Regions from separate parts of the Streptomyces sp. NBC_00239 genome, predicted to be linked through region 2. Evidence: riboswitches for the same ligand, from Rfam matches in the RefSeq annotation. Region 2 holds a riboswitch; each other region holds the start of a gene.
What was found. A riboswitch is a leader RNA that binds a small molecule or an ion and turns the genes downstream of it on or off. The one in region 2 is predicted to bind cobalamin.
Positions count from the first base shown of each region.

Region 1 (6,970 bases), 2.1 Mb from region 2:
CGGCGCGATCCTCTGGAATCTCGTCACCTGGCTGGTCGGCCTGCCGTCCAGCTCGTCGCACGCCCTGATGGGCGGCCTGATCGGTGCCGCGGTCGCTTCCGCCGGCATCGGAGCCGTCAACGGCGACGTCGTCGTCACCAAGGTGCTGATCCCCGCGATCGCCGCGCCGATCGTGGCCGGTGTGGCCGCGATGCTGGCCACCAAGGTCACGTACAAGGTCGGCGGCAAGGTGGGCGACAAGACGTCCGCCAAGGGCTACCGGGCCGGGCAGATCGCCTCGGCCGGTCTCGTCTCCCTCGCGCACGGCACCAACGACGCGCAGAAGACGATGGGCATCATCACCCTGGCACTCGTCGCCGGCGGCGCCATCGCGCCCGACGCGAACCCGCCGGTCTGGGTCATCGTCTCCGCCGGCATGGCGATCGCGCTCGGCACCTACCTCGGCGGCTGGCGCATCATCCGCACCATGGGCAAGGGCCTGACCGACCTGCAGCCGCAGCAGGGCTTCGCCGCCCAGACCTCGGCCGCGAGCGTCATCCTGGCCTCCTCGCACCTGGGCTTCTCGCTCTCCACCACCCACTCGTGCTCCGGCGCGGTGATGGGTGCCGGCCTCGGCCGCAAGGGCGGCGTGGTCCGCTGGTCCACCGCCACCCGCATGTTCGTCGCGTGGGGCCTGACCCTGCCGGCCGCCGCGCTGGTCTCCGCCGGCGCCGAGCTGGTCATGCGCACGGGCGACATCGGCATCGCCGCCGTCACCGCCTTCCTCGTGGCCTCCTGCTTCGCCATCTGGCGGATCTCGCGCCGCCAGGTCGTCGACCACCACAACGTGAACGAGGTCGACGAGGCCGCGGAGCAGCCCGGCGTCGTGACCACCGCCATCGCGGCCGTCACCCCGCCCCCGGCCGGCACCACCGCCGCCGTCACCGACGAGGACCTGAAGGCCACCATCCCGGCCCCGGCCCACGGCGAGACCCCGGCCGCTCCGGCCGCCGCGGTCTGACGCGGCCGGACCAGAACAGAGGATCAGCAGTATGAAGATCGACTGGGCAGCTCTCGGCTCCGTCTTCGGGGTCAGCCTCACCGCCACCGTGGTGCTCGTCACCCTCTTCACCCTCGGTCTCGTCGGCCTCTCCAAGCACGAGGCCGCCACCGAGCAGGGCGGCACCGCCGCCCTGGCCCGTACCGGCGCCTACGCCGCCTTCGCGCTGTGCGCGGCGGCCGTCGCCTACGGGATCTACCTGATCGTCATCTGACGACCGTCGCGAAGCTCCCCCGGAGGACGCCTCAGGGGGAGCTTTCGCGTACCCGCGCGGGCCCGTCGGCGCTCGGCCCGGGGCCGTCCGGCGCTCGCCCGAGGGTCCGCTGCGGGCCCGCTGCGGGCCTGCTGTGGGCCTGCTGTGGGCCTGCTGTGGGCCTGCGCACACTGTCCCGCCGCAGGTCAACGGCGAGTTGACGGGCCATCTCGCAGCGTGGTGGACTGCCCGAGCCAATACGGCGGCAGGAGAGGAAGTCCGGTGTGAATCCGGCGCGGTCCCGCCACTGTCACCGGGGAGCGCTCCCCCACCGTGCGTCACGGCCCCCCGCGGGCTGGAAGGCCGGGGGAAGCGTCGATCCGGGAGCCAGGAGACTCTCACCGCCGGTCACGTCGAACCAGGGCGCGGACCCTGAGTGAGGACATACCTGCCCATGCGTGCCGATCGCGTTTTCGCGTACGGCGCGGCGGCCGGGCTGATCGGCGACCGGATCCTGGGCGATCCGCGCCGTGGGCACCCCGTCGCCGCCTTCGGCCGTGCCGCCGCCGCCGTGGAACACGTCCTGTGGAAGGACGACCCCCGCCGGCAGCGCGGCCGCGGAGCCCTGCACACCCTGCTCTGCGCCGGGGGCGCGGCCGCCCTGGGCGCGCTCGGCTCCCGGGCCGTGCGGACCGCCCCCGCCCCCCTACGGATCGCCCTGACCGCCGCCGCCACCTGGACCGTCGTCGGCGGCACCTCGCTGGGCCGGGAGGCCCGTGCCATCGGCGGGGCGCTCGCCGCCGGCGACGCCGACGTGGCCCGGGAGCGGCTCCCCCACCTGTGCGGGCGCGACCCGCACTCCCTCGACGAGCAGCAGATCGCCCGGGCCGTGGTGGAGTCCGTCGCCGAGAACACCTCGGACGCCGTGGTCGGCGCGCTCGTGTGGGGCGCCGTCGCGGGCGTCCCCGGGCTGCTCGCCTTCCGCGCCGTGAACACGCTGGACGCGATGGTCGGGCACAAGTCCCCCCGTTACCTGCGCTACGGCTGGGCCTCGGCGCGCCTGGACGACGTGGCCGGCTGGCCGGGCGCCCGGCTCACCGCGGCCGCGGCCGTCCTCGCGGGTCCGGACCGTCGGGGGGCGGTCCGGGCCTGGCGTGCCGATGCCGCCAAACACCCCAGCCCCAACGCCGGCCCGGTGGAGTCGTCGTTCGCCGGCGCGCTGGGCGTGCGGATGGGCGGCACCCTCGCGTACGCGGGCCGCGTCGAGCACCGCCCGGTCCTGAACGGGGCGGCGGGGCGGCCGGTCCGGGCCGCCGACATCGAACGGGCGGTACGGCTCTCCCGCCGGGTGACCTGGCTGGCGCTGGGCGCCTGCGTGGCGGGCCGCTCGCTCGTCTCCTCGTACGTACGGAAGGGACGCCGATGAGCGGGGCACTGGGGGGCGGACTGCTGGTGGCCGGCACCACCTCGGACGCGGGCAAGAGCGTGGTCACCGCGGGCATCTGCCGCTGGCTGGCCCGCCAGGGGGTGAAGGTGGCCCCGTTCAAGGCGCAGAACATGTCCCTGAACTCCTTCGTGACGCGCGAGGGCGCCGAGATCGGCCGGGCCCAGGCCATGCAGGCCCAGGCGGCCCGGGTGGAGCCGACCGCGCTGATGAACCCGGTGCTGCTCAAGCCCGGCAGCGACCGCAGCAGCCAGGTGGTGCTGCTGGGCAAGCCGGTGGGCGAGATGAGCGCGCGGGGGTTCTTCGGCGGTCCCGCGGGGACGGCCGGACCGGCCACGCCCGGCGGCCGGGAGCAGCTGCTGGGCGTGGTCACGGACTGCCTGGCGCAGTTGCGGGGCACGTATGACGCCGTGATCTGCGAAGGCGCCGGCAGTCCGGCCGAGATCAACCTGCGGCGCACCGACATCGTCAACATGGGGATCGCGCGGGCCGCCCGCTTCCCCGTCGTCGTGGTCGGCGACATCGACCGCGGCGGGGTCTTCGCCTCCTTCTTCGGAACCACCGCGCTGCTGGGCGCCGCCGACCAGGAACTGGTCGCGGGCTACCTCGTCAACAAGTTCCGCGGCGACGTCTCGCTGCTGGAGCCGGGCCTGGAGATGCTGCGCGGCCTCACCGGCCGCGCCACCTTCGGGGTGCTGCCGTTCCAGCACGGGCTGGGCATCGACGAGGAGGACGGGCTGCGGGTCTCGCTGCGCGGCGCCGTCCGCGAGTCGGTGGTGGCGCCGCCGGTCGGCGAGGACGTCCTGCGGATCGCGGTCTGCGCCGTCCCGCTGATGTCGAACTTCACGGACGTGGACGCGCTGGCCGCGGAACCCGGCGTGGTGGTGCGGTTCGTGGACCGGGCCGAGGAACTGGCCGACGCCGACCTGGTGGTCGTGCCCGGCACCCGCGGCACGGTGAAGGCCCTGGAGTGGCTGCGCGAGCGCGGTCTCGCCGCGGCGCTGGCCCGGCGGGCCGCCGAGGGGCGCCCGGTGCTGGGGATCTGCGGCGGCTTCCAGGCGCTGGGCGAACTGATCGAGGACGACGTGGAGTCGCGGGCGGGCACCGTCGAGGGCCTCGGACTGCTTCCGGTCCGGGTCCGCTTCGCCGCGGAGAAGACCCTCGCACGCCCGGTGGGCAGTGCCCTCGGCGAGCGCGTCGAGGGCTACGAGATCCACCACGGGGTGGCCGAGGTGCTCGGCGGAACTCCCTTCCTGGACGGCTGCCGGGTGGGCGAGGTGTGGGGCACCCACTGGCACGGATCGCTGGAGAGCGACGGCTTCCGCCGGGCGTTCCTGCGGGAGGTCGCGCGGGCCGCCGGGCGGCGGTTCACCCCGGCCCCGGACACCTCCTTCGGAACCCTGCGCGAGGAGCAGCTGGACCTGCTGGGCGACCTGATCGAGGAGCACGCCGACACGGACGCGCTGCTGCGGCTGATCGAGACGGGGGCCCCGGCGGGGCTGCCGTTCGTGCCGCCGGGTGCGCCGTGAGGGGCGCGGCCCTGCGGGGCGGTTCCCCTACCCGCCCCTTCCCGAAACCGGGCTCTGCCCGGACCCGCGCCTCGATCGCCGGCGAGGCTGACGGCGTGCACCACATCCAGCCCCGCCGGCGATTGAGGCGCGGGGGCCGGGGCGGAGCCCCGGCAACGGTCCGCACCATCGAAGGAGTGAGCAACGCATGAGCAGCACGCCCTACCCGTTCACCGCAGTGGTCGGCCAGTCCGACCTGCGGCTGGCGCTCCTGCTCAACGCCGTGAGCCCAGCGGTCGGTGGTGTGCTCGTGCGCGGCGAAAAAGGGACCGCCAAGTCCACCGCCGTCCGCGCGCTGTCGGCGCTGCTGCCGCAGGTGGACGTCGTGCCCGGATGCCGGTTCTCGTGCGCGCCCGGGACGCCCGACCCGGCCTGCCCCGACGGCCCGCACGAGCCCGGCCCGGGTCAGGCCCGGCCCGCCCGCATGGTCGAGCTGCCCGTGGGCGCCTCCGAGGACCGGCTGGTCGGCGCACTCGACATCGAGCGGGCCCTGGCGGACGGCGTGAAGGCCTTCGAGCCCGGGCTGCTCGCGGCCGCGCACCGCGGAATCCTGTACGTGGACGAGGTCAACCTGCTCCACGACCACCTGATCGACGTCTTGTTGGACGCGGCCGCGATGGGCGCCTCCTACGTCGAGCGCGAGGGCGTCTCCGTCCGGCACGCCGCCCGCTTCCTGCTCGTCGGCACCATGAACCCCGAGGAGGGCGAGCTGCGCCCGCAGCTCCTCGACCGGTTCGGCCTGACCGTCGAGGTCTCGGCCTCGCGGGACCCCCAACAGCGCGTCGAGGTGGTCCGCCGCCGGCTCGCGTACGAGGACGACTCCGCCAACTTCGCCGCCCGCTGGGCCGGTGACGAGGAGGCCGTACGGGCCCGGGTGGTGGCCGCGCGGGCGCTGCTGCCGAAGGTGGCGCTGGGCGACGCGGCGCTGCTCCAGATCGCCGCGGCCTGCGCCGCGTTCGAGGTGGACGGCATGCGCGCCGACATCGTCATGGCGCGCACCGCGACGGCGCTGGCCGCGTGGGCCGGGCGTACGGCCGTGCGCAAGGAGGACGTCCGGCAGGCTGCGCTGCTGGCGCTCCCGCACCGGCGCCGCCGCAATCCCTTCGACGCGCCCGGGCTGGACGAGGACCTGCTGGACCGGATCCTCGACGGACTGCCCGACGACGAGCCGGAGCCCGAGCCGGAGCCGGAGGGTCCGGGCGACGACGGGCCCGAGGGCGGCCCGGACGGCGGCGGACCCGACGGCGGCCCCGGCAACGGCGGGGTGCCCCCGCAGGGCGGCGCGCCCGACGGGCCGCAGCAGGACGGGGAGCCCGAGCCCCCGCAGGACCCGGCCGCGCCGGAGCCCGAGGGGCCGGGCCCGGAGCAGGATGCCCAGCCGGAGCCTGCGCGCGGCTCGGCGCCCGAGCAGGCCGCCGTACGCGCCGCCGCCCCGTTCCGTACGAAGGTCCTCAGCGTGCCCGGTCTCGGCGAGGGCGCGTCCGGGCGGCGCTCGCGGGCCCGTACCTCGCACGGCCGCACCACCGGCGCGCACCGGCCCCGAGGGCAGCTGACGAAGCTGCACCTGGCGGCGACCGTGCAGGCGGCCGCCCCGCACCAGCGGGCCCGCGGGCGTTCCGGTCCGGGGCTGCTGATCCACCGCGACGACCTGCGGCAGGCGGCCCGCGAGGGGCGCGAGGGGAACCTCGTGCTGTTCGTGGTGGACGCCTCCGGGTCGATGGCGGCCCGGCAGCGGATGAGCGCGGTGAAGGGCGCGGTGCTGTCGCTGCTGCTGGACGCCTACCAGCGGCGCGACAAGGTCGGTCTGGTCACCTTCCGGGGCAGCACGGCCGAGCTGGCGCTGCCGCCCACTTCCTCGGTGGACGCGGCGGCCGTGCGGCTGGAGCGGCTGCCGACCGGGGGCCGCACCCCGCTCGCCGCGGGCCTGCTGAAGGCCCGTGAGGTGCTGCGCGTCGAGCGGCTGCGGGACCCCTCGCGGCGGCCGCTGCTGGTCGTCGTCACCGACGGGCGGGCCACGTCGGGCCCGGACGCGGTGGGGCAGGCGGCCCGCTCGGCGCGGCTGCTCGCGGACGGCGGCGTCGCATCGGTGGTCGTGGACTGCGAGTCCGGGCCGGTGCGCCTCGGCCTGGCGGGGCGGCTCGCGGCCGACCTGGGCGGCACGGCCGTGACCCTGGACGGGCTGCGGGCCGACTCGATCGCGGGCCTGGTCAAGGACGTACGTACGGCTTCGGACATCAACCACAGCAACAGGAGGGCCGCGTAATGCCCCAGGGACAGCCGAGCGTCATCCCGCAGGACGGTCTGACGACGCGCCAGCGCCGCAACCGCCCGCTGGTCTTCGTGCACACCGGCCCGGGCAAGGGCAAGTCGACGGCCGCGTTCGGTCTGGCGCTGCGCGCCTGGAACCAGGGCTGGCCGATCGGGGTGTTCCAGTTCGTCAAGTCGGCGAAGTGGAAGGTCGGCGAGGAGAACGCGCTGAAGGTGCTCGGTGCCTCCGGCGAGGGCGGCTCCGTCGTCTGGCACAAGATGGGCGAGGGCTGGTCGTGGGTGCAGCGCGACGCGCAGCTCGACAACGAGCAGGCGGCCAAGGAGGGTTGGGAGCAGGTCAAGCGCGACCTGGCGGCCGAGACCCACAAGCTGTACGTGCTCGACGAGTTCGCGTACCCGATGCACTGGGGCTGGATCGACACCGACGAGGTGATCGAGGTGCTGCGCACCCGTCCCGG
Region 1 is NZ_CP108095.1:6,113,809-6,120,778, reverse strand. It holds gene OG764_RS26880 (inorganic phosphate transporter) at 1-1,000, shown strand, start outside; gene OG764_RS26875 (hypothetical protein) at 1,032-1,253, shown strand; cobalamin riboswitch at 1,505-1,629, shown strand; gene OG764_RS26870 (cobalamin biosynthesis protein) at 1,687-2,658, shown strand; gene OG764_RS26865 (cobyric acid synthase) at 2,655-4,205, shown strand; gene OG764_RS26860 (putative cobaltochelatase) at 4,393-6,507, shown strand; gene cobO (cob(I)yrinic acid a,c-diamide adenosyltransferase) at 6,507-6,970, shown strand, end outside.
Region 1: it holds a riboswitch for cobalamin, as region 2 does, so the genes downstream of both, OG764_RS26870 (cobalamin biosynthesis protein) here and OG764_RS17770 (ABC transporter substrate-binding protein) in region 2, are expected to answer to the same signal.

Region 2 (6,970 bases):
CTCCTGGGCCAGTGCCCGGGCGGTCAGGACGCGCTGGCGTTCGCCGTCGGAGAGTTCGGCGGCCGGCCGGTCCGCCAGATGTTCCGCGCCCACCGCCTTCAGCGACCAGTCGACGGCGGCGTGGTCCGCGGCCGTGAGGCGGCCGGTGAACCCGGTGTGCGGGTGGCGGCCGAGCCCGGCCAGTTCGCGTACGGACAGCAGCCCGGGGTCGACGCGGTCGGTCAGGACGACTGCCAGCCGTCGGGCGAGAGCGGCCGGCGGCTGGTGCGCCAGGTCGGCCCCGCCGATGTGTATTCGGCCGTCGAGTGGCGGCAGGAGCCCGCACAGGGTCCGCAGCAGCGTGGACTTGCCCGCGCCGTTGGGCCCGAGCAGTACGGTCAGTTCACCGGCCCGCGCTTCCAGGTCGAGCCCCGACAGCACGGCCCGTCCGGCTCGCCGTCGGCGCGGTGACCGGGTGCGGTAGCCGACGGCGAGCCCCTGGGTGGCCAGGCCGCCGGGGTGGTCCGGTCCGCCGGCCGTGTCCTGGACGGGTTCGGTCATGGTGTCGGTCACGAGGCCACTCCTTGTACGCCGCGGCGGCTGCGGATCAGGAACGCGATGACGACGGGGGCGCCGAACAGTGAGGTGATGGCGTTGAGCGGCAGTACGGAGTCCGTGCCGGGTGGCTGGCTCAGCAGCGCGCACGCCAGGGCGAGGAACGCTCCCGCGAGCATCGACGCCGGGATGAGCGCCCTGTGGTCCGAGGTCCCCAGCGCCACCCGGGTCAGATGCGGCACGGCCAGGCCCAGGAAGGCGACGGGTCCGCAGAACGCGGTCGCCGCGCCCGCCAGCAGCGAGGTGCCGAGCAGCGCCAGATCGCGGCTGCGGCGGACGTTCAGCCCCATGGTGCGGGCGTAGTCCTCGCCCAGCAGCAAGGCGTTGAGACGCTTGGCGGTCAGCAGCGCGGTCAGCAGACCCGCGCCGATGACGGGCAGCATGACGTGGAGGTCGGGCCAGGTCGTGGCGCTGAAGCTGCCCAGGCCCCACATGACGAACTGCTGAGCGCGCTCGGGCCGGGCGTAGACGAGCATCACGCCGACCACCGCGGTGGCCGCCGAGCCGATCATGACGCCGATGACGAGCAGGGTGACGGCCGACTGCACCCACCGAGAGAGGAGCAGGACGAGGGCCAGTACGGCGGCGGCGCCGAGCGAGGCGGCGAGTACGACACCCAGGCGCCCCAGGCCGGCCAGGTTTCCGGTGAAGCTTCCGGCGACGCCGCCCGTGCCGACGACCACTGCGGCGACGCCCATGCTGGCGCCCGAACTCACCCCGAGGGAGAACGGGTCGGCCAGCGCGTTGCGGAACAGGGTCTGCATCTGTACGCCGGCCACCGCGAGGGCGGCGCCGACGGCGGTGGCGGTCAGCGCGCGCGGCAGTCGGACCTGCTCGACGATCACCGTCCATCGCGGGTCCTCGGCGGTGCCGCCGAACAGGACCCGGACCACGTCCGCGACCGGCACCCGGTGGGAGCCGGTCGCGATGGTGAGAACGAACAGCGCGGCGGTGCCGGCGGCGAGGGCGAGGACGACAGCGAGGCGCCGCCGCCCCGGCCGTACCGTCACCGGGGTGTCCGGGGCGTCCGGCGAGGCGGTCGGCGCGGTTGCCATGTGAGTCGTCACGCCTTGGGCACCTGCGTGTAGAAGGTGAAGGCGTGGTCCTTCGCCTGGTCCGGGTGGATGAGCGCGAAGAGGTCGGCGAGGACCAGGTCGGGGCGCAGCACGCCGCGCTCGAAGTAGTCGTTGCCGCCGCCGGGGCCCAGCGCCTTCGTGTTCGTCCAGACCGCACCGCCGGAAAGGGCCTTCAGCTGCCCGTAACGGTTGTCGGCCTTGACCGCGTCTGCGGTGGACGTCCACTTCTGGTCGGCTATCCAGACCGGGGACGCGCCGCCCTTGGCGTACACGGCCTCGAAGTTCAGCTGGAGGTTGCCGGTTCCCGCCTCACCGGCCCAGGGGTACGTGCCGCCCGCATCCTTGATCAGCTGGGCGGCGTAGCTGCCACCGGCTGGCATGTACCAGGTGCCCTGGTACATCGTGCCGGGCAGCACCTCGACGGGCTTGCCCGCCGCGACCGCCTGCGCACCCTTCTCGGCGACCTTCCGGTAGTCGCCCTCGATGGTGTCGAACACCTCGCCGGCGCGCTTCTCCGCTCCGGTGAGCGCGGCCATCGCCTTGACCCACTCGGCGCGTCCGAGCGGACTGGACTCCAGCCACTCGGCGTTGGCGACCACGGCGATGCCGGCCTGACGCAGCTTCGGGTACTGCGGGTCGTCGGTGCCCTGGGTCATCAGCACGTCCGGCTTGGCGCCGATCACTGTCTCGGCGTTGAGGGTGCGGTCCTTGGCGTACTCGGTGACCTTGCCCGCCTTCACCCGCTCGATCACCTGGGCGGAGGAGATGTTCGCGGCGCTCGCGACACCCGTCAGGACGTCCAGGGTGCCGGTCTCGGTGAGCAGCGGCAGGTGGGTGGTGGACGCGGAGTACAGGCTCTTGACCGGAACCGTGACCTGCTGCGCGGACGCCAGCTCACCCGTCAGCTCCGGCTTCGGCGCACCGCACTTGACCAGCACGTACGACTCCGGCTTGCCCTTGGGATAGGGCTCGTTGACCGTGAGGACCTGATAGCTCTTCTCGTACCGGAGCGTGAAGTTCTTGGCGTGCTCCACCGTCGACTTGACCGGGAAGTAGTCCTTGGCCGGGTCGAAGTCCTTGACGCAGCCCTCGCCGGCGGCGGTCTGCGCCTTGGCGTCGGCGGGCGGGCCGGTGTCGCTGCCGCACGCGGTGAGCGTGAGGGCGACCGTGAGGAGGGCTGCCGCGGCGGCCTGACGGCGGCCGGGCGTAACGGATCGTACGGACAAGGTGACTCCTGGTGGCATGCGTGGACAGCGCGCACCGGCACTCCGGGGCGCGCGTGATGCGGCGTACGGGAAGGGACCCGCCGAGGAAGGGGGTCGTCAGAACCTGAGGGAACGGGCCCGTGCGTCAGGCCGGGCAGGCCCGGCCCCACAGGGCCACGAGCAGCGCAGAGCCGCCGTCATTGGTACGCAGGCACACGAGTGCCACCGCCTCTCCTGGGGAAATCCGCCCCGTACTTCGAGGTGCGACGGCGTGAGTCTCCTGACTCGGGATCAACGCTTCTCCGGCCTTCCCACCCCCGGATGGGGCGGTGGCCATGGCGGAGTTACTCCCCCTACACAGTGGCGGTACCGTGCCGGAATCTCACCGGCTTCCTCGTTCCGCCGTCGCTTGTCAGGCGGAAGCATCGCAGAATCGGCCACGGCCACGCCAGACCCACAGCTGTGCGACCAGCCACAGGAGGTCACGCCTTGAGGCGCCCCGCGGTAACGGGATGTGGCGTCCATCCGCTGTCCCGGCGTCACTCGTGTGTGGTAGCGGCTCGTGTGCTTGTGGTCAGAAAGGCCTGGGGCTCTGGGAACGTTGACGCGGGTCGGCGCAGGACCGCCACCGCGTAACGCCTTCGTCGACAGGGAGAGACGGATGACCACCAAGGACATCGGGCCGGAACCTCAAAGCTTCGACCTGGAGAAGGCGACGCTCGAGAACACGCACTACCGCGCGGTCGCCTGGACGGGGAAGTACCTTCAGCTGACCCTCATGTCGATCCCGGTGGGTGAGGACATCGGCTTGGAGGCGCACCCGGAGACCGACCAATTCCTACGACTCGACGCAGGCCGGGGCCGCGTCCAGATGGGCCGTACGGAGGATCGACTCGACTTCGACCGGGAGGTCGAGGACGGCTGGGCCATCTTTGTACCGGCCGGCACTTGGCACAACGTCACCAACATCGGTGACGAGCCCCTGCAGCTCTACGCCGTGTACGCGCCGGTCCACCACGCGTCGGGCAAGATTCATGGGACAGCCGCCGACGCGGAGCGCGATGAGGACTCCGGGGACGACGAGCCGGCAAGCTGGTCGGTCCAGCGCGCCCAGCAGCCGCCGGACGAGCACGCCTGACCGGCGAGGGCGTCTCGCGACACTACTTCCCGGCCCCGACGCGAGCAGCCCGGCGGAGCCGCGCATGGCACGCTGGCCCCGAAAGGTCTGGACAACGAACAAGCCCCAGGTCGTTGACCTGGGGCTTTGTCATGGAGCGGATGACGGGAATCGAACCCGCGCTATAAGCTTGGGAATCTATGGCGCGCAAGACAGCGGTAAGGCGCCTGAACTGCGAAAACGGCCTACCGAGCCAGCTGTCGCGAGGGCCTGCCCATACTCGTATTGACCGCTGTGCACCGCTCCAAAGGGCACGGATGGGGCACGGCTCGGTTGGTGTAGTGGAGCGGAGCGTTCTGGCCCTTCGAACCGCGGAGAGCTCCAAGTCTCGACATCCTGTCCCAGAGCCGACTTCGCGCACGCAAGTGGCTTCTTCCTGAGCCTAGCTCGGAGGGCGACCACGCTGGTGTTTCTCCATCGGATGGCTGTGACAGTCCTTCCGCGTGAGGCCGTGACCCGTTCCACAACCGGTGCTCCGAAAGAAGTACGGCCGGGGGTTCCCAGGTGGAGGTTCCGGAATGTTGGCTTCCTGGTGTCTCAGCGGAGCGGTGGCCGCCGCCGGCGAGGGCGGCGGCCACTGGTTCCCCGCTTCTCTTCCGATGGCGCGCACCGTTGACGGGATGGGGCCGGAAGTGACTGCGGCCGCATCGGCCAGGGCCGTGGCGATCCGTATCCCATTGGCGGTATCGCAGCGAGCGAGGGAGCCGGACGATCGGGGCGCCCTGACGAAACGCCAGGAGAGGACTTGCTTCACGGCCTACGGCATCACTTGGCATAGCTAGGCCGTCACGTACTGCCTTGCGCCGGTGCCCACGGCTTCACTCCCCGTGTCCGCACCATAGCTTGACATAACGAGACCGTCACATACGCCGATTTGTCCCTGCCGCGTACTCGGCTGAGGCCCTACGGTCCAGGAAGCGCAAGAGGGGATCACTGCGGCCGATGTCCTGGACAGATGGCGACCACGGTGAACCCCTCTGCAGCCTCAGTGCCCGATAACAAGCAAGGAGGCTCCGTTGGAGCGTATGACGGTCCCCGCTGGCCACACCACACCACCATGCGATGAGTGCACGAACCGTAATCTTCGGCGGGCTCGAGTGGCCGATACTGTCCGGCTATTCGCGTTGGCCACATCAGTGATCCTCGCAGTGCTCGGAGTCGTCGTCGCTGTCGTGTCCGTCATCCAGGGGGACTCGGACCTGGCAAAGACGACCTGCACGATCGCCGGAGTGGGAGTGGCTGCTGCCGCAGCACTGCACCACACCGGCAGGCAGAGGTGAGGACGCGACGATGAAGTTCGGCGGTCCACATAGTTCCTTCCCAGGTGCGCGGCGGGGGCGGGTACGTTGCCGCCATGGCTGACTTCTTGATCGTGATCACGACCGTGGACAATCAGGACGCCGCGCGGAAGCTGTCGCGCTCGGCGGTGGAGGCGAATCTGGCGGCCTCCGGGCAGGTGACGGGGCCCATCGAGACGACGTACCGCCATCTTGGCGAGGTCTCCGAAGGCGCCGAGTTCCAGGTGGCCTTCCGTACGGCTGGTGACCGGCGCGAAGCGCTGGAGAAGCACTTGGTGGACAACCACCCCTACGACTCGCCGGAGGTCATCGCCTTCACCATCGACGCCGGCCGCGCTGAGTATCTGGACTGGATCACCCGGGCCACCCGTTAGCCCTTCGCCCGTTCCAGCAGCGCACCGACCGGGGCGAGCGACCGGTGGGGCTCCAGCCGCTTGACCATCAGGCGGGCCCGCCCCATCGGTCTGATCGATGCGAGTCCCTCGGAGAGGTCGAACACCCGGGTCGTGATCGCGGTCGCGTGCTCGATCTCGCCGGCGTCTAGATAGGCCGCCGCCAGCCACGACAGGTACAGCGCCTTGTCTCGGGACCGGGAGTCGTCGTACCGGCCCAAGGCGTCCTCCAGTGCCGGGATCGCCCTCAGGGGCCGGTGCAGCTCCGACCAACACCGACCCGTCATGATCGCGATCTCGTCGCGGTCCACCCAGTACGCCCAGTCGGGGCCCGGCTCGTCGCCGGGCTCGTGGATCGCCTCTTCGGCGAGGCCCAGCGCGTAGTCCGCTTCCCGGGCGTTCCCGGAGGTCGCGTGCTGCCAGGCCAGTCGGTCGGCCAGTAGCGCCCGTACGACGGGTGCCGTCCCCGAACCGAGCGCCTCGTACGCGGCCGTGGCGAAGCGGATCCCGGAGTCGCCGCCCACGGTCCATTCCAGGTAGGCGAGGAAGGCCAGCGAGTTGCCTTCCAAAGAGCTGTCCTCGGCGGCGCGTGATGCGGCCAAGGCGGTCATGTAGTGCCCGCGGGCCTCCTCGTACTGGCCCGCGTCGTATGCCGCCCAGCCTGCGAGTTGGGCCTGTTCGGCGATGATTCCCCGCAGCCCCCTGCCGGTCGTCTCGCTGTAGACACCCTCGTCGGCCAGCCGGGTCGTGGTCGCCAGCTCGCGGACGTACATCTGGTAGGTGTCGCCACCGCCCACGAAGTCGTCCAGGCGCCGGAGCCGGGCGGTGCGCTGGCTCAACTGCCTCGGAACGTCTGCTCCGATCCTCTGTCCTGACGAGAGCAGGGAAGAGGGCTGTATGACGGCGATCCCGGCGCCGGCCGAAGCCGTCATGAATCCGCGGCGGTCGAACACTTCGTTCTCCTGGTCGGTCTGGTCCTTCTGCTCCTGTCGGCGAAGGCGACGGGCGAGAGCGACGGCCCGGCGGAGCTCCTCCTCGGGTACGCCGAACTCCGCGGCCAGCAGTGCCCGTGAAGCCGGGTCCGGCAGCCGCTCGTGGGTCTCCCACCTGGAGACCGCGCCCTGCTCTAGCGGGTACCCCCGCCGCGCGGAGAGATCCGCCGCCAGACCCTCCTGTGTGCGTCCGCCGGCCATGCGCAGGCGCCGCAGCAGCGGCCCGATCGGCTCCA
Region 2 is NZ_CP108095.1:4,037,975-4,044,944, reverse strand. It holds gene OG764_RS17780 (ABC transporter ATP-binding protein) at 1-552, opposite strand, end outside; gene OG764_RS17775 (FecCD family ABC transporter permease) at 549-1,661, opposite strand; gene OG764_RS17770 (ABC transporter substrate-binding protein) at 1,658-2,896, opposite strand; cobalamin riboswitch at 3,127-3,335, opposite strand; gene OG764_RS17765 (cupin domain-containing protein) at 3,537-4,013, shown strand; gene cutA (divalent-cation tolerance protein CutA) at 5,407-5,724, shown strand; gene OG764_RS17755 (helix-turn-helix domain-containing protein) at 5,721-6,970, opposite strand, start outside.

Region 3 (6,970 bases), 1.0 Mb from region 2:
ATGGGCTACCTGCCCGGAACGATCTGGATCGTGGCGGGCGTGATCTTCGCCGGCGCCGTCCAGGACATGGTCACGCTCTTCTTCTCGACCCGGCGCGACGGCCGTTCGCTCGGCCAGATGGCCCGGGAGGAGATCGGGCCGTTCGGCGGCGCGGCCGCGCTCATCGCGGTCTTCGCCATCATGATCATCCTGCTGGCGGTGCTGGCACTGATCATCGTCAACGCGCTCTCGCACTCGCCGTGGGGCGTCTTCTCCATCGGCATGACCATCCCGATCGCCCTGTTCATGGGCGTCTACCTGCGCATCCTGCGCCCGGGCCGGGTCACCGAGGTCTCCCTCATCGGGGTCGCCCTGCTGCTGCTCGCCATCGTCGCGGGCGGCTGGGTCGCCGAGTCCTCGCTCGCGGACTTCTTCACGCTGGAGAAGGAGACCCTGGTCATCTGGATGGTCGCGTACGGCTTCCTGGCCTCGGTGCTGCCGGTGTGGCTGCTGCTCGCGCCGCGCGACTACCTCTCCACCTTCATGAAGGTGGGCACCATCGCGCTGCTCGCCATCGGCGTGGTCGTCGCCATGCCCACCCTGAAGATGCCCGCCGTCACGGACTTCGCGAGCCGCGGCGACGGCCCGGTCTTCGCCGGCTCGATGTTCCCGTTCGTCTTCATCACGATCGCCTGCGGCGCGCTCTCCGGCTTCCACTCCCTGGTCTCCTCGGGCACCACCCCGAAGATGATCCAGAAGGAGACCCAGGTCCGGATGATCGGCTACGGCGCGATGCTGACCGAGTCGTTCGTCGCGATCATGGCGATGATCGCCGCCTGCATCATCGAGCCCGGCCTGTTCTTCGCGGTGAACTCCCCGCCCGGCGTGGTCGGCACCACCGTCGAGAGCGCCTCGCAGGCGGTCGGCGCGTTCGGCTTCAGCATCTCCCCCGCCGATCTGGCGCAGGCCGCCAAGGACGTGGAGGAGTCGACGCTGCTCTCCCGGACCGGCGGCGCGCCGACGTTCGCACTCGGAATGTCCCAGATCTTCTCATCGATCTTCGGCGGCGCCTCCATGAAGGCGTTCTGGTACCACTTCGCGATCATGTTCGAGGCGCTGTTCATCCTCACCACGCTCGACGCGGGCACCCGCGTCGGCCGCTTCATGCTCCAGGACACCCTGGGCAACGTGGCCAAGCCCTTCAAGCAGATCAGCTGGAAGCCGGGCGTGTGGATCACCAGCGCGCTGGTCGTCGGCGCCTGGGGCTACTTCCTGTGGGTGGGCGTGAAGGACCCGCTGGGCGGCATCAACCAGCTCTTCCCGCTGTTCGGGATCGCGAACCAGCTGCTCGCCGCGGTGGCCCTGGCGGTCTGCACGACGCTGCTCGTCAAGTCCGGCCGCCTCAAGTGGGCCTGGGTGACGGCGGTCCCGCTGGCCTGGGACGCGACCGTCACCCTCACCGCCAGTTGGCAGAAGGTCTTCTCGGAGGACCCGCGGGTGGGCTTCTTCGCCCAGCGCGACAAGTTCCAGGCCGGCATCGACGCCGACAAGGTGCTGCCGCCCGCCAAGACCATGGGCGAGATGCACACGGTCGTCACCAACGCCACCGTGGACGGGGTGCTGTCGGCCCTGTTCGCGCTGCTCATCGTCGTCGTCCTGGTGGACGCGGCCCGGGTCTGCGTCAGGGCCGTCCGCCGCCCCGCGACGGTCACCCTCCACGAGACGCCGTACGTGCGCTCCGCGATCGTCGCCCCGGCCGGGCTCTTCCCCACCAAGGAGGAGAAGGCCGAACTGGCCCAGGCCGCCCTGGTCGGCGGCGTGCCGGACGGCGACGGCAGGGGCGACGGCGGCCGGTCCCGGGAATCCGTCTCGTCATGACCGCCCGCGAGGTGCTCGCCCGGATCCGCTTCCACGTCCGCGAGTTCACCGGCGAGGCGGCGTACGACCGGTACGTCGCCCACGCCCGCGGCCACGACCCGGACGCCGAGGTCATGACCCGCCGCGCCTTCGAGCGGGCCCGCACGGACGCCCGCGAGGCGGACCCGCGGGAGGGCTTCCGCTGCTGCTGAGGTACGTACGTACGCAGGGCCCCGCCGGACCTGGTCCGGTGGGGCCCTCTTGCGTGCTCAGCGCACCCAGTCCTTGAGAGGCTCGGTGTGGAGGGTGATGCCGACCGGGTCTGGCAGCTCGACGTCCTTCCCGAAGGGGACAATGTGGACGTCCTCGTAGCGCCCCCCGTCCGGCTCACTGAAGACGGTCACCTCGCGGACCTCCCGGTCGACAAGCAGATAGACAGGGATTCCGGCCCGCGCATAGGCGAGGGGCTTCTCCCTCCGATCACGCCCGTCAGTGTCGGAGTCGTACGACGTGACCTCGACCACCATCAGGACCGGAGCAGGGTCGGCCCATTCCCCCTGACCGACGAAGGAGTCATCCGGCGCGAGGCACCCGCCCGGTCGCGCACGACCCGACCGGTAATCGCCGACCGCCAGTCCCCGTTCGGCGTGGAGCCACAGCTCGGGCCGGTGCTGCATACAGATACGGGCGAGCCACAGAACGATTCGGTCGTGATCCCGTCCTGCATTGCCTTGACCCCCAGCTTCCCGCCGATCAACTCCAGTCTCAGCCCCTCGATCTCTCGAGCGGCTATACGGGCGAGAATCTCGAACTCTTCAGTCAGGATCTGGGGACGTTCAACCATGACGGTCATGCCTCGCTCGCCTTCCGCGACGGTGCTGCTTCGACGATAGCGCCGCCCGCCGACACCCGTCCCCCGCGCGCGGGTGCGCACGCCCGACCTGCGGCGGACCGGCCTTCGCGCGCGCCCGGAAGGGTGAACTGAGGCCCGCCAAAGGCCCCGGACACCCACCCGCCGTCTCGATCCGTAGCCGCGCGGATACACGGCCGACACAACATCTAGGGGGTCGCACGCGAGGCTGCCCCCACATGTATGCTCATCCTCGCTGTCGTCGTAGGGGAATCCGGTGCGAATCCGGAACTGTCCCGCAACGGTATGAGATGCACTGATCTGTGCAATGCGAGTCCGAAGACCTGCCGACAGCGCACCCGGGTCGACCGAACCGGGTCCAGACACGTCCGGGTCTCGCGGGTTGGGCCGGCGGACGCCATGCGGGGACGCACTGCCCGCCCTGCCACGGGCGGTTGCTCTCGTCATCTCCGCATGCGCGCTCGCGCCCCGCTTCCGCAGCGACACGGGCCGAGCGAGGGAGAGCCCCCACCGTGACCATCGCGCCCGCCGCACCGCGCGCCGAGTCCGACCAGCCCGAGGCCGAAGGCCCCGGCGCCGCGCTGCTGCGCACCCTCACCGACCTCACCGCCGACCTCCCGGACACCGACCCCGGCCGGGTCGCCGCCGCCGCCCTGCGCGGCCGCAGCGCCGCCGCGGACGAGGCCGAGCTGCGCGGCCTGGCGACCGAGGCGGCGGCGGGGCTCATCTCCGAGGACCCGGCGTACTCCCGGCTCGCCGCCCGTCTGCTCACCCTCGCCATCGCGGACGAGGCCGCCGGCCAGGGCGCGACCTCCTTCTCGGCCTCCGTCGAGGTGGGCCACCGCGAGGGCCTCATCGCGGACCGCACCGCGGAGTTCGTCCGCACCCACGCCACCCGGCTGGACGCGCTGGTCGAACTCTCCCTCTCCGACGGCGCCGACGACCGCTTCGGCTTCTTCGGCCTGCGCACCCTGCACAGCCGCTACCTGCTGCGCCACCCGATCACCCGCCAGGTCGTCGAGACCCCGCAGCACTTCATGCTCCGCGTGGCGTGCGGCCTCGCGGAGGACGACAGCCTGCGCGCGGTGGAGGAAGTGGCCTCGCTGTACCGGCTGATGAGCCGCCTGGACTACCTGCCGTCCTCCCCCACCCTGTTCAACTCGGGCACCCGGCACCCGCAGATGTCCTCCTGCTACCTGCTGGACTCCCCGCTCGACGAGCTCGACTCGATCTACGACCGCTACCACCAGGTCGCGCGCCTGTCGAAGCACGCCGGCGGCATCGGCCTGTCGTACTCCCGCATCCGCGCCCGCGGCTCGCTGATCCGCGGCACCAACGGTCACTCCAACGGCATCGTCCCGTTCCTGAAGACCCTCGACGCCTCCGTCGCGGCGGTCAACCAGGGCGGCCGGCGCAAGGGCGCGGCCGCGGTCTACCTGGAGACCTGGCACGCGGACATCGAGGAGTTCCTGGAGCTGCGCGACAACACCGGTGAGGACGCCCGGCGCACGCACAACCTGAACCTCGCGCACTGGATCCCGGACGAGTTCATGCGCCGCGTGAACTCCGACGGCCAGTGGTCGCTGTTCTCCCCGGCCGACGTGCCGGAGCTGGTCGACCTGTACGGCGACGAGTTCGACGAGGCCTACCGCAAGGCCGAGGCCTCGGGCCTGGCGAAGAAGAGCATGCCGGCGCGCGACCTGTACGGCCGCATGATGCGCACCCTCGCGCAGACCGGCCAGGGCTGGATGACGTTCAAGGACGCCTCCAACCGGACCGCGAACCAGACCGCCCTGCCCGGCAGCGTGGTCCACTCCTCGAACCTCTGCACCGAGATCATCGAGGTGACCAACGACGGCGAGACCGCGGTCTGCAACCTGGGCTCGGTCAACCTGGGCGCGTTCGTGCTCGCCGAGACCGGCGAGATGGACTGGGAGCGGCTGGACGAGACCGTCCGCACCGCCGTGACCTTCCTCGACCGGGTCGTGGACATCAACTTCTACCCGACCGAGCAGGCCGGCCGCTCGAACGCCCGCTGGCGTCCGGTGGGCCTGGGCGCGATGGGACTCCAGGACGTCTTCTTCAAGCTGCGCCTGCCCTTCGACTCGGCCGAGGCCAAGGCCCTGTCGACGAAGATCTCCGAGCGGATCATGCTGGCCGCGTACGAGGCGTCCACCGACCTCGCCGAGCGCAATGGACCGCTCCCGGCGTGGGCCGAGACCCGTACCGCGCAGGGCGTGCTGCACCCGGACCACTACGAGGTCGAGCGCCACTGGCCGGAGCGCTGGGACGCACTGCGCGCCCGGATGGCGACGACCGGCCTGCGCAACTCGCTGCTGCTGGCCATCGCGCCGACCGCCACGATCGCCTCGATCGCGGGCGTGTACGAGTGCATCGAGCCGCAGGTCTCCAACCTCTTCAAGCGCGAGACGCTCAGCGGCGAGTTCCTCCAGGTCAACGGCTACCTGGTCGAGGAGCTCAAGGCGCTCGGCGTGTGGGACGCGCAGACCCGCGAGGCGCTGCGCGAGTCCAGCGGCTCGGTGCAGGGCTTCGGCTGGATCCCCGCGGAGGTCCGCGAGCTGTACCGCACCGCGTGGGAGATCCCGCAGCGCGGCCTGATCGACATGGCGGCGGCCCGTACGCCGTTCCTCGACCAGAGCCAGTCGCTGAACCTGTTCCTGGAGACGCCCACCATCGGCAAGCTCAGCTCGATGTACGCGTACGCCTGGAAGCAGGGTCTGAAGACCACCTACTACCTGCGCTCGCGTCCGGCGACGAAGATCGCCCGCGCCGCGTCCGGGTCCGCCGTCCCGGCGGCCGTGACCGAACTCCCGCAGGCCGTCGACGCCGATGCGCTGGCCTGCTCCCTTGAGAACCCCGAGTCCTGCGAGGCCTGCCAGTAATGAGCACCACCCAGTCCGACAAGAACCTCCTGGACCCGGGCTTCGAGCTCACCCTCCGCCCGATGCGCTACCCGGACTTCTACGAGCGCTACCGGGACGCGATCAAGAACACGTGGACGGTGGAGGAGGTCGACCTCCACTCCGACGTCGCCGACCTCGCCAAGCTCACGCCGGCCGAGCAGCACATGATCGGCCGCCTGGTCGCGTTCTTCGCGACGGGCGACTCGATCGTCTCGAACAACCTGGTGCTGACGCTCTACAAGCACATCAACTCCCCGGAGGCGCGGCTGTACCTGAGCCGCCAGCTCTTCGAGGAGGCCGTGCACGTCCAGTTCTACCTGACGCTGCTCGACACCTACCTGCCCGACCCGGACGACCGCGCGGCCGCCTTCGACGCCGTCGAGGAGATCCCCTCGATCCGCGAGAAGGCGCAGTTCTGCTTCAAGTGGATGGACTCGGTCGAGAAGATCGACCGGCTGGAGACGCAGGCCGACCGCCGTCGCTTCCTGCTGAACCTGATCTGCTTCGCGGCGTGCATCGAGGGCCTGTTCTTCTACGGCGCCTTCGCGTACGTGTACTGGTTCCGCAGCCGCGGCCTGCTGCACGGTCTGGCCACCGGCACCAACTGGGTGTTCCGCGACGAGACCATGCACATGAACTTCGCGTTCGAGGTCGTGGACACGGTCCGCAAGGAGGAGCCGGAGCTCTTCGACGACGCGCTCCAGCAGCAGGTCACGGACATGCTGAAGGAGGCCGTCGAGGCGGAGCTCCAGTTCGGCCGCGACCTGTGCGGTGACGGCCTGCCCGGCATGAACACCGAGTCGATGCGCGAGTACCTGGAGTGCGTCGCGGACCAGCGCCTGGTCCGCCTCGGCTTCCCGGCGGTCTACGGCTCGCAGAACCCGTTCTCCTTCATGGAGCTCCAGGGCGTCCAGGAGCTGACGAACTTCTTCGAGCGCCGCCCGTCGGCGTACCAGGTCGCCGTGGAGGGCACCGTGGACCTGGACGAGGACTTCTAGGAACGGTCCGGCACGACCGACCCGGTCCCGGAAGCACGACGGAGCGCCCCCGCACCCGCGCGGGGGCGCTTCGTCGTGTCCGGGGCCGGTTCAGTGCCCGGCCGCGTGCCGTACGCCGGCCCGGGGCGCACGGCCGCGGGCCGGAGTCCGCGGGCGCCCGTCCCGGACGAGCTGCTCGCGCTGCCGGGCCGCGCGCAGCTGCCGGTCGATGCGGTGGTCGCGGAGGGCGCCCCAGAGGGACGGGGCGAGCAGCAGCGCGGCGACGAGGAAGACGGCGAGGAAGCTCAGGAACGTGTTCATGACTCCACTGTCGCTCTCCCCGGAAAGATCAAACAGTGGCA
Region 3 is NZ_CP108095.1:3,010,855-3,017,824, forward strand. It holds gene OG764_RS13025 (carbon starvation CstA family protein) at 1-1,857, shown strand, start outside; gene OG764_RS13030 (YbdD/YjiX family protein) at 1,854-2,048, shown strand; partial or broken gene OG764_RS13035 (Uma2 family endonuclease) at 2,106-2,689, opposite strand; cobalamin riboswitch at 2,930-3,052, shown strand; gene OG764_RS13040 (ribonucleoside-diphosphate reductase subunit alpha) at 3,220-5,610, shown strand; gene OG764_RS13045 (ribonucleotide-diphosphate reductase subunit beta) at 5,610-6,629, shown strand; gene OG764_RS13050 (hypothetical protein) at 6,720-6,929, opposite strand.
Region 3: it holds a riboswitch for cobalamin, as region 2 does, so the genes downstream of both, OG764_RS13040 (ribonucleoside-diphosphate reductase subunit alpha) here and OG764_RS17770 (ABC transporter substrate-binding protein) in region 2, are expected to answer to the same signal.

Region 4 (6,970 bases), 1.3 Mb from region 2:
TCGGCGAAACCGGCCCGCAGGTCGGCGGGACCGCCCTCGGCGGCCAGCGCGTCGAGCAGTCCGTGCGCGGTGGCCCGCAGGAAGTCCTGGAGCCCGGCCTGGCGCGGGTTGAGGGCCTTCATCACCGCGTTGCGCAGCCCGGCGCTGTTGATGTTGCCCATGTTGTTGACGACCTCGGGCGGGATCGTCAGCGCGTACTGGCGGGGGACGCCGGCGTTCGCGGTGTCCTTGAGGCTGAACCGCTCGTCCTCCAGCACCTGCTTGGCCAGCGCGTGGCTGCTCACCAGCCAGGCCGGGTCGCCGGTGAGCGTGCGCACCCTGGCGACCGGCGCCTTCTCGCGCAGCCGGGCGCACTCCTCGGGGAGCACGTCGCCGCGGCGGGAGAGGGGGAAGTCGATGAGGGGCTCGCCGTGGTTCTCCGGGGCCTCACGCTGCTCGACGCTCATCGGCGGTCCTTTCCACTGCTGCGGGTGTCGCGGGTGATGCGGGTGACGCGGGCGCCGTCGGGGTGCGGGGCGCGGCCGCCGCCTCCGGGCGTACGACGGCGTAGGCCTGGTTGCGGGTCGCGCGCAGGCCGCCGCCGCGGGCGTACAGCACCTCGGTCAGCGGCATGTTGACGTGGTAGGCGGACACCGAGGAGGGCACGTCCAGAATGCTCGGGGTGTCCACGAAGAAAGGCAGCTCGGCCGCGATGTAGTCGAAGCAGACCCGCAGCTGCTCGTCGGTGATCGACTCGCCCTCGGGGAGTTTCGATCCGACGAAATGGAGCGCCATCTTCTCGCAGTTCTTGCGAAATTCATCATCGCTTTCCAGGAAGTGCAGAACGCGACGGTGCAGCAGCTGGTAGACCTGATTGTCTGAGAAATCCGAGAGTGCTCTCACCCGGATCTCCGTGTGGGGTGTGAGTGATTCCTCCACCCCCTTGAGTATCCTGCGCCGGACCGCCTTTATCTCCTTGGCGGCCCGCTTCTCCGCGTGCTCGCGGCTGTAGCCGAATGCCGCGAACATCCGGTCCACGTGGAGGTCTGCGTAGACGAAGTCGACCTGCGCGAAGCGTTCGGTGGCCCACTGGGTGAGCCCTGCTATCCGGTCTGCGCTGAAGTAGCTGTTGCCCGGACTCACCCCGATGAGCACATGGTCGCCGTCTTCCCAAATGTGACGGCAGGTGCGGGTGAAGGGCAGGACCTCGAATGCGTCAAATGATGAGTCAGTACTGATCGTCACTTGTGTGATCGCCCTAGTTGCACGCTTGTCCCTGGGAGCCCTGCGCTCCTGGTGTGGCGGCAATGCCGGTAAGTTATCCCGTGGTGCCGGAGGGTGACAAGTGCAGTGTCCATTTCTTGGCTGGAATCATCGCTTCCACATTACGGAAGGGTAATTGGATATCTGTCGGGCGCTCGGGCGCGACCCCAGGGACCGCGCGGGCCGCGGACGCCGCTACCCTGAGCCGGTCAACAAGCACTAAGAAGGGGTGGATCCCAGTGGCGGACATCGAGAGCGCGCGCGAGACCTTCGGCCGGTTCGACGTGAACGGCGACGGCTTCGTGACGGCCGAGGAGTTCAAGCAGGCCATGGCCGAGATGGGCGACCCGTTCGTCACCGCCGCGGTCGCCGACGCGGTCATCGCCTCCAAGGACGCGAACCACGACGGCCTGCTGAGCTTCGACGAGTTCTGGGCCGCGCTGAACAAGTGACCAGCCCGGCCCCGGCCCCGGCGGCTTGAGGCCGCCGGGGGTCACGGTGTGCCCGTGGCCGGGCCGCCGTGCTCCGAGGCGTCCTCCACGGCGTCCCGCACGGCGTCCTCCATCGCGGACACCTCGGCGAGCGCCTCCTCCAGCCAGCGCAGCCAGAACGTCTCCAGACCCGTCCCGCCGTGCAGTACGAGCCGGCGCAGCCGGTCGTGGTCGGCGTTGCGCTCCGGCGGGAAGTCCCGCTCCTCGATCGCCTCGTACATCGCCAGCTGCCGCCGGTGCAGCTCCAGGTGGCGCCGCAGCTCGGCCGTGAGCCCGTGCGGGCCCACCACGCCGGCCGCCCGCAGCCGCAGCAGCAGCGGGTCCCGGATCTGCTTGGGGTCCTGGCTCTCGCCCACCCAGCGGCCCAGCTCCGCCCGCCCCGCGGGCAGCACCTCGAACTCCTTCTTCTGCCCCCGGCTGGGCTGCGCGCTCGGCAGCGCCCGGATCAGCCCGGCCTCCTCCAGCTTCCCCAGCTCGCGGTAGATCTGCTGGTGGGTGGCCGACCAGAAGTACCCGATCGACTTGTCGAACCGCCGGGTCAGCTCCAGCCCGGACGAGGGCTTCTCCAGCAGGGCGGTGAGGATGGCGTGCGGCAGCGACATGCCGCCATCGTAGGTCGGCCCCGCAGGCCGCCCCGGCCGGCGGGAGCCCCCGCCCGGCGGCCGGGCCCACCCTGCGGCGGCAGCGCCCGCCCGGCGGCCGGGCCGCCCCCGCCTACGCCGAGGCGGTGTGCCAGGCGGCCAGCGCCTCCGGGGTGCGCGGACCCGCGGCGTCCGCGGCCAGCAGGCCCCGGTCGCGCAGGAAGGCCGCGACCGCCGGCGCCCAGGCCGGCCGCAGCCGGGCCGCCGCCAGCAGCTCCGCGTCCGCCAGCAGCTCCGCCGCCGGCCCCACCCGCAGCCCGTCCGGGCCCAGCACGGCCGCGTCGTCGGCCCACCGCACCGCCAGCTCCACGTCGTGCGTGGACATCACCACCGTCGTGCCCAGGCCCCGCAGCCGCTCCAGGGTGGCCAGCAGCCGCTCCTGCCCGTCGGGGTCCAGGCCGGCCGTCGGCTCGTCGAGGATCAGCACCCGCGGCTGCATCGCCACCGCGCCCGCGATGGCCGCCCGCTTGCGCTGCCCGTACGAGAGCAGGTGCGTGGGGCGGTCCCGCAGGGCCGCGATGTCCAGGGCCTCCAGCGCCTCGTCCACCCGGGCCCGCACCTGCTCGTCCGGCAGCCCTAGGTTCAGCGGGCCGAAGGACACGTCCTGCTCGACCGAGGCGGCGAACAGCTGGTCGTCCGGGTCCTGCACCACCAGTTGGACGGCCGTGCGCAGCCGGGTCAGCCCCTTGCGGCCGTACGTCACCGGCTCGCCGTCCAGCAGCAGCCGGCCCGAACCGGGGCGCAGCCCGCCGCTGAGCATCCGCAGCAGCGTGGTCTTGCCGCTGCCGTTGCGGCCGAGCAGGGCCAGCGCCCGGCCCGCCGGGATCCCGAAGGACACCGCGGACAGCACCGCCGGGCCGTCCTCGTAGGCGAATCCCGCGTCGGCCAGTTCCACCAACGGCTTCACAGCCAGAGCCCTTTCAGTACGAGAGTCAGCGTGACGACCGAGCCGAGCAGGACGCCCGTCGCGGCCAGGAACCGCGCGGACAGCGCGGCCGGCGGCACCAGCACCCGCAGCGTGCCGTCGTAGCCGCGCCCGGCCAGCCCCGACTGGAGCCGGCCCGCGCGGTCGAAGGCCCGTACGAACACGGTCGCGCCCTGCCCGGCGAGCGAACGCCAGACCGCCGCCCGGCCGGTGTGCCCGAGCCGGGCCGCCTGCGCCCGGCGGACCTGCGCCAGCGAGTCCAGCAGCAGGAAGCCGATCCGGTACATCACCAGCGCCACGTCCACCACCGGCGCGGGCACCCCGGCCCGCACCAGGCGCGGCAGCACGTCGGAGACCGGGGTGGTGAAGGCGAACAGCAGCACGCCCAGCGATCCCGCCGAGGTCCGCAGCAGCAGCTCGGCGGCGTGCTGGGGTCCGCCGGGCGCCGCCGAGACCAGCCCGGCCGGGCCGCCCACCTGCACCAGCAGCGGCAACGCGCCGGTGAAGCAGAAGCCGAGCGGGATCCGGAAGGCCCGCCACAGCTGGCGCGGCGCGACCCCGGCCGGGCCCAGGAGGACCGCCAGGGTCGCGGCGGCGACGAGCGGGCCGCCCGGCCACGGCGGCAGGCACAGCGCGGCCGTGGTCAGGCCCAGCCCCAGCACGGCCTTCTCCAGCGGGTGCCGGCCCCGCCATCGACTGCCGTGGGCCGCCGCGTCGATGGGCAGCACCGGCTACGACTCCGCGGCCGCGGGAGCGCCCGCCTCGGCGGCCGGGGCGGTCGCGGCCTGCGCCTCGGCGGCCGTCCGGGCCGCCTCGCCCTGCCGGCGGCCGCGCCGCAGCCCGAAGTAGTACGCGAGCACGCCCGCGCCGAGCGCGGCCTGCAGGGCGAACAGCGCGGACTCGATCTCGCCGGACGGCGGTTCGTACAGCGGCGCGAACCACGGCTCGTAGTCCGGGCTCAGCTCCGTGATGGCCGCCTCGGCCTGCGCGTCGGCGCCCGTGAACGGCTCCTCCTTGCCGTCGCCGAGGCCGAGCGCCAGCGGCAGCACCGCCAGCGCGGCGACCAGGAGCAGCAGCAGTGCGTTGATCTTCGCGTTACGGCTCATCGGGCCGCCACCTCCTGCTCGTTCGCGGCGGCGGCCGGCTTGGCGAGCACGCCGAGCCGGATCAGGTCGCCCTTGCTGGACTGCGTCAGGAGCCGCATCACCAGCACCGTCAGCAGGCCCTCGCTGACCGCGAGCGGGATCTGCGTCACGGCGAAGATGCCGCCGAACTTCGCGAGCGCGCCCGCGAATCCGGTGCCCGGGTCCGGGAACGCCAGCGCCAGCTGCACGCTGGTGACGCAGTAGGTGACCAGGTCGGCGAAGAAGGCGCCGAAGAACACGGACACCATCAGCGGGGCGCCGGACCGGCGCAGCAGCCGGTACACCGCGTACCCCGCCCACGGGCCCGCGACGGCCATCGAGAAGACGTTCGCGCCGAGGGTGGTCAGCCCGCCGTGCGCGAGGAGCAGGGCCTGGAAGAGCAGGGTGATCGTGCCCAGCACCGCCATGATGGGCGGCCGGAACAGCACGGCGCCCAGGCCGGTGCCGGTCGGGTGGGAGCAACTGCCCGTCACCGACGGGATCTTCAGAGCGGACAGGACGAACGTGAACGCCCCGGCGGCGCCGAGCAACAGCGTGCTCTCCGGGTTCGCCCTGACCTCGCGGGTCAGGGCGCGGGCGCCGTGGACGACAAAGGGAGCGGACGCGACGCCCCAGGCGGCCGCGTGCAGCGGGGGCAGAAACCCCTCGGCTATATGCATGAGTGGGGGAGACCTCTCCAGCACCTCGTGGATGGACAACGCGCCCCGGCCGGTCTCCTGGCTCACGGGTACTGATGTCCTGACTCCGCCTTCCCGGGCCGCGCGGTCGCCCGTCGCAGCCCAGTGGCTTCCCGTGCGGGGCACCTCCCGGACAGAGTCTGGGGGAGAGTGGAGCCGGACTTCCCGTTCACAGTGGCGAGGGCCGCACCGGTTTCCCACCGGTTTCCCGAACACCAAGGCCCGATGACCCTAGTCGTCCCCGTACGCGCCGTACAACTCGCCCCCGGGGCCGCGCTCCCGCCGTGACCTGCCGGAACGCGGGAGGGGGCGGGCGCCGCGTACGGCCCCGCCCCCTCCCGCCCCGACGGGCCGGACCACTCAGCAGACGTTGGCGTGCTTGACGTCCATGACCCAGCGCTCCGGGTTGTGCAGCTTGAACGTCTTGTACTCGGGACGGGTGTTGAAGGCGGTCCCGAAGGTCACGTACCCCTCGAAGTCGCCGGTCATGGCGAGCCCCTTGAGCTTGGGCAGGTAGATCTTGATCAGCTTGGGGCCCTTGTAGACGGACTGGCCGGCGTCGTTGTGCGCCTGCGCCGGGTTCATCCTGATCTCCAGGAAGTACCGGCCGGCCAGCGGCACCTTGTTGCCGGAGCCGTCGTAGCGCAGCTCGCTGACCCGGGTGACCGTGGTGGTGGGTATGTAGCCCTTCACGTCGATCACGAGCCGGTCGTAGGTGCAGTGCCCGCCGAAGCGGGCGTTCACCACGAGCGGGGTCTGGGTCCGCGCGGTGGCCTGGGGCGCGGTGGTGGCCGGCGCCGCCGCGGGCGCGGCGGAGGCGGCGGCCGGTGCGGCGAGCGCGGCGCCGGCGGTGAGCAGCACTCCCGTGGCCACGGCCACGAGACGCTGACGGCGGATGGAACGGTGAGTCATGACGACCCCCGAATTCTCCTGAGGCGGGGACAATGCTGTCACCCAGGAAGACATTCCCACGGACCGGTTCGGTTGCACCATTCGGGGGAAACCGGGAGCGGCCCGGCCCCCTGAGGGGGACCGGGCCGCTCACCGGCACGTTCGCGCGGAAGGCCCGCGGAAACCCGCGTTCCGCGGGGTCAGGCGGTCAGCACTCGATGACGTTGACCGCGAGGCCGCCGCGGGCGGTCTCCTTGTACTTGACCTTCATATCGGCGCCGGTCTCCTTCATGGTCTTGATGACCTTGTCGAGGGAGACCTTGTGGCTGCCGTCGCCGCGCATCGCCATCCGGGCCGCGGTGACGGCCTTGACCGCCGCCATGCCGTTGCGCTCGATGCACGGGATCTGGACCAGGCCGCCGACCGGGTCGCAGGTCAGTCCCAGGTTGTGCTCCATGCCGATCTCGGCCGCGTTCTCCACCTGCTCGGGGGTGCCGCCCAGCACCTCGGCGAGCGCGCCCGCCGCCATCGAGCAGGCCGAGCCGACCTCGCCCTGGCAGCCGACCTCGGCGCCGGAGATCGAGGCGTTCTCCTTGAAGAGCATGCCGATCGCGCCCGCGGCGAGGAGGAAGCGGACCACGCCGTCCTCGTCGGCGCCCGGCACGAAGTTCATGTAGTAGTGCAGGACGGCCGGCAGGACGCCCGCCGCGCCGTTGGTCGGGGCCGTCACGACCCGGCCGCCCGCCGCGTTCTCCTCGTTCACGGCCATCGCGTAGATGGTCGTCCACTCGCTGCGGTGCATCATCGGGTCGCCCTCGGTGCGCAGCTGGCGCGCGGTGGACGCGGCGCGGCGCTTGACGCGCAGGCCGCCCGGCAGGATGCCCTCGCGGGACATGCCGCGCTGCACGCACGCCTGCATGACGCGCCAGATCTCCAGGAGGCCCTCGCGGATCTCCTC
Region 4 is NZ_CP108095.1:2,781,292-2,788,261, reverse strand. It holds gene OG764_RS12110 (cytochrome P450) at 1-446, opposite strand, end outside; gene OG764_RS12105 (tRNA-dependent cyclodipeptide synthase) at 427-1,224, opposite strand; gene OG764_RS12100 (EF-hand domain-containing protein) at 1,482-1,694, shown strand; gene OG764_RS12095 (PadR family transcriptional regulator) at 1,736-2,335, opposite strand; gene OG764_RS12090 (energy-coupling factor ABC transporter ATP-binding protein) at 2,448-3,281, opposite strand; gene cbiQ (cobalt ECF transporter T component CbiQ) at 3,278-4,027, opposite strand; gene OG764_RS12080 (energy-coupling factor ABC transporter substrate-binding protein) at 4,031-4,405, opposite strand; gene OG764_RS12075 (energy-coupling factor ABC transporter permease) at 4,402-5,103, opposite strand; cobalamin riboswitch at 5,134-5,356, opposite strand; gene OG764_RS12070 (AMIN-like domain-containing (lipo)protein) at 5,482-6,033, opposite strand; gene OG764_RS12065 (L-serine ammonia-lyase) at 6,221-6,970, opposite strand, start outside.
Region 4: it holds a riboswitch for cobalamin, as region 2 does, so the genes downstream of both, OG764_RS12075 (energy-coupling factor ABC transporter permease) here and OG764_RS17770 (ABC transporter substrate-binding protein) in region 2, are expected to answer to the same signal.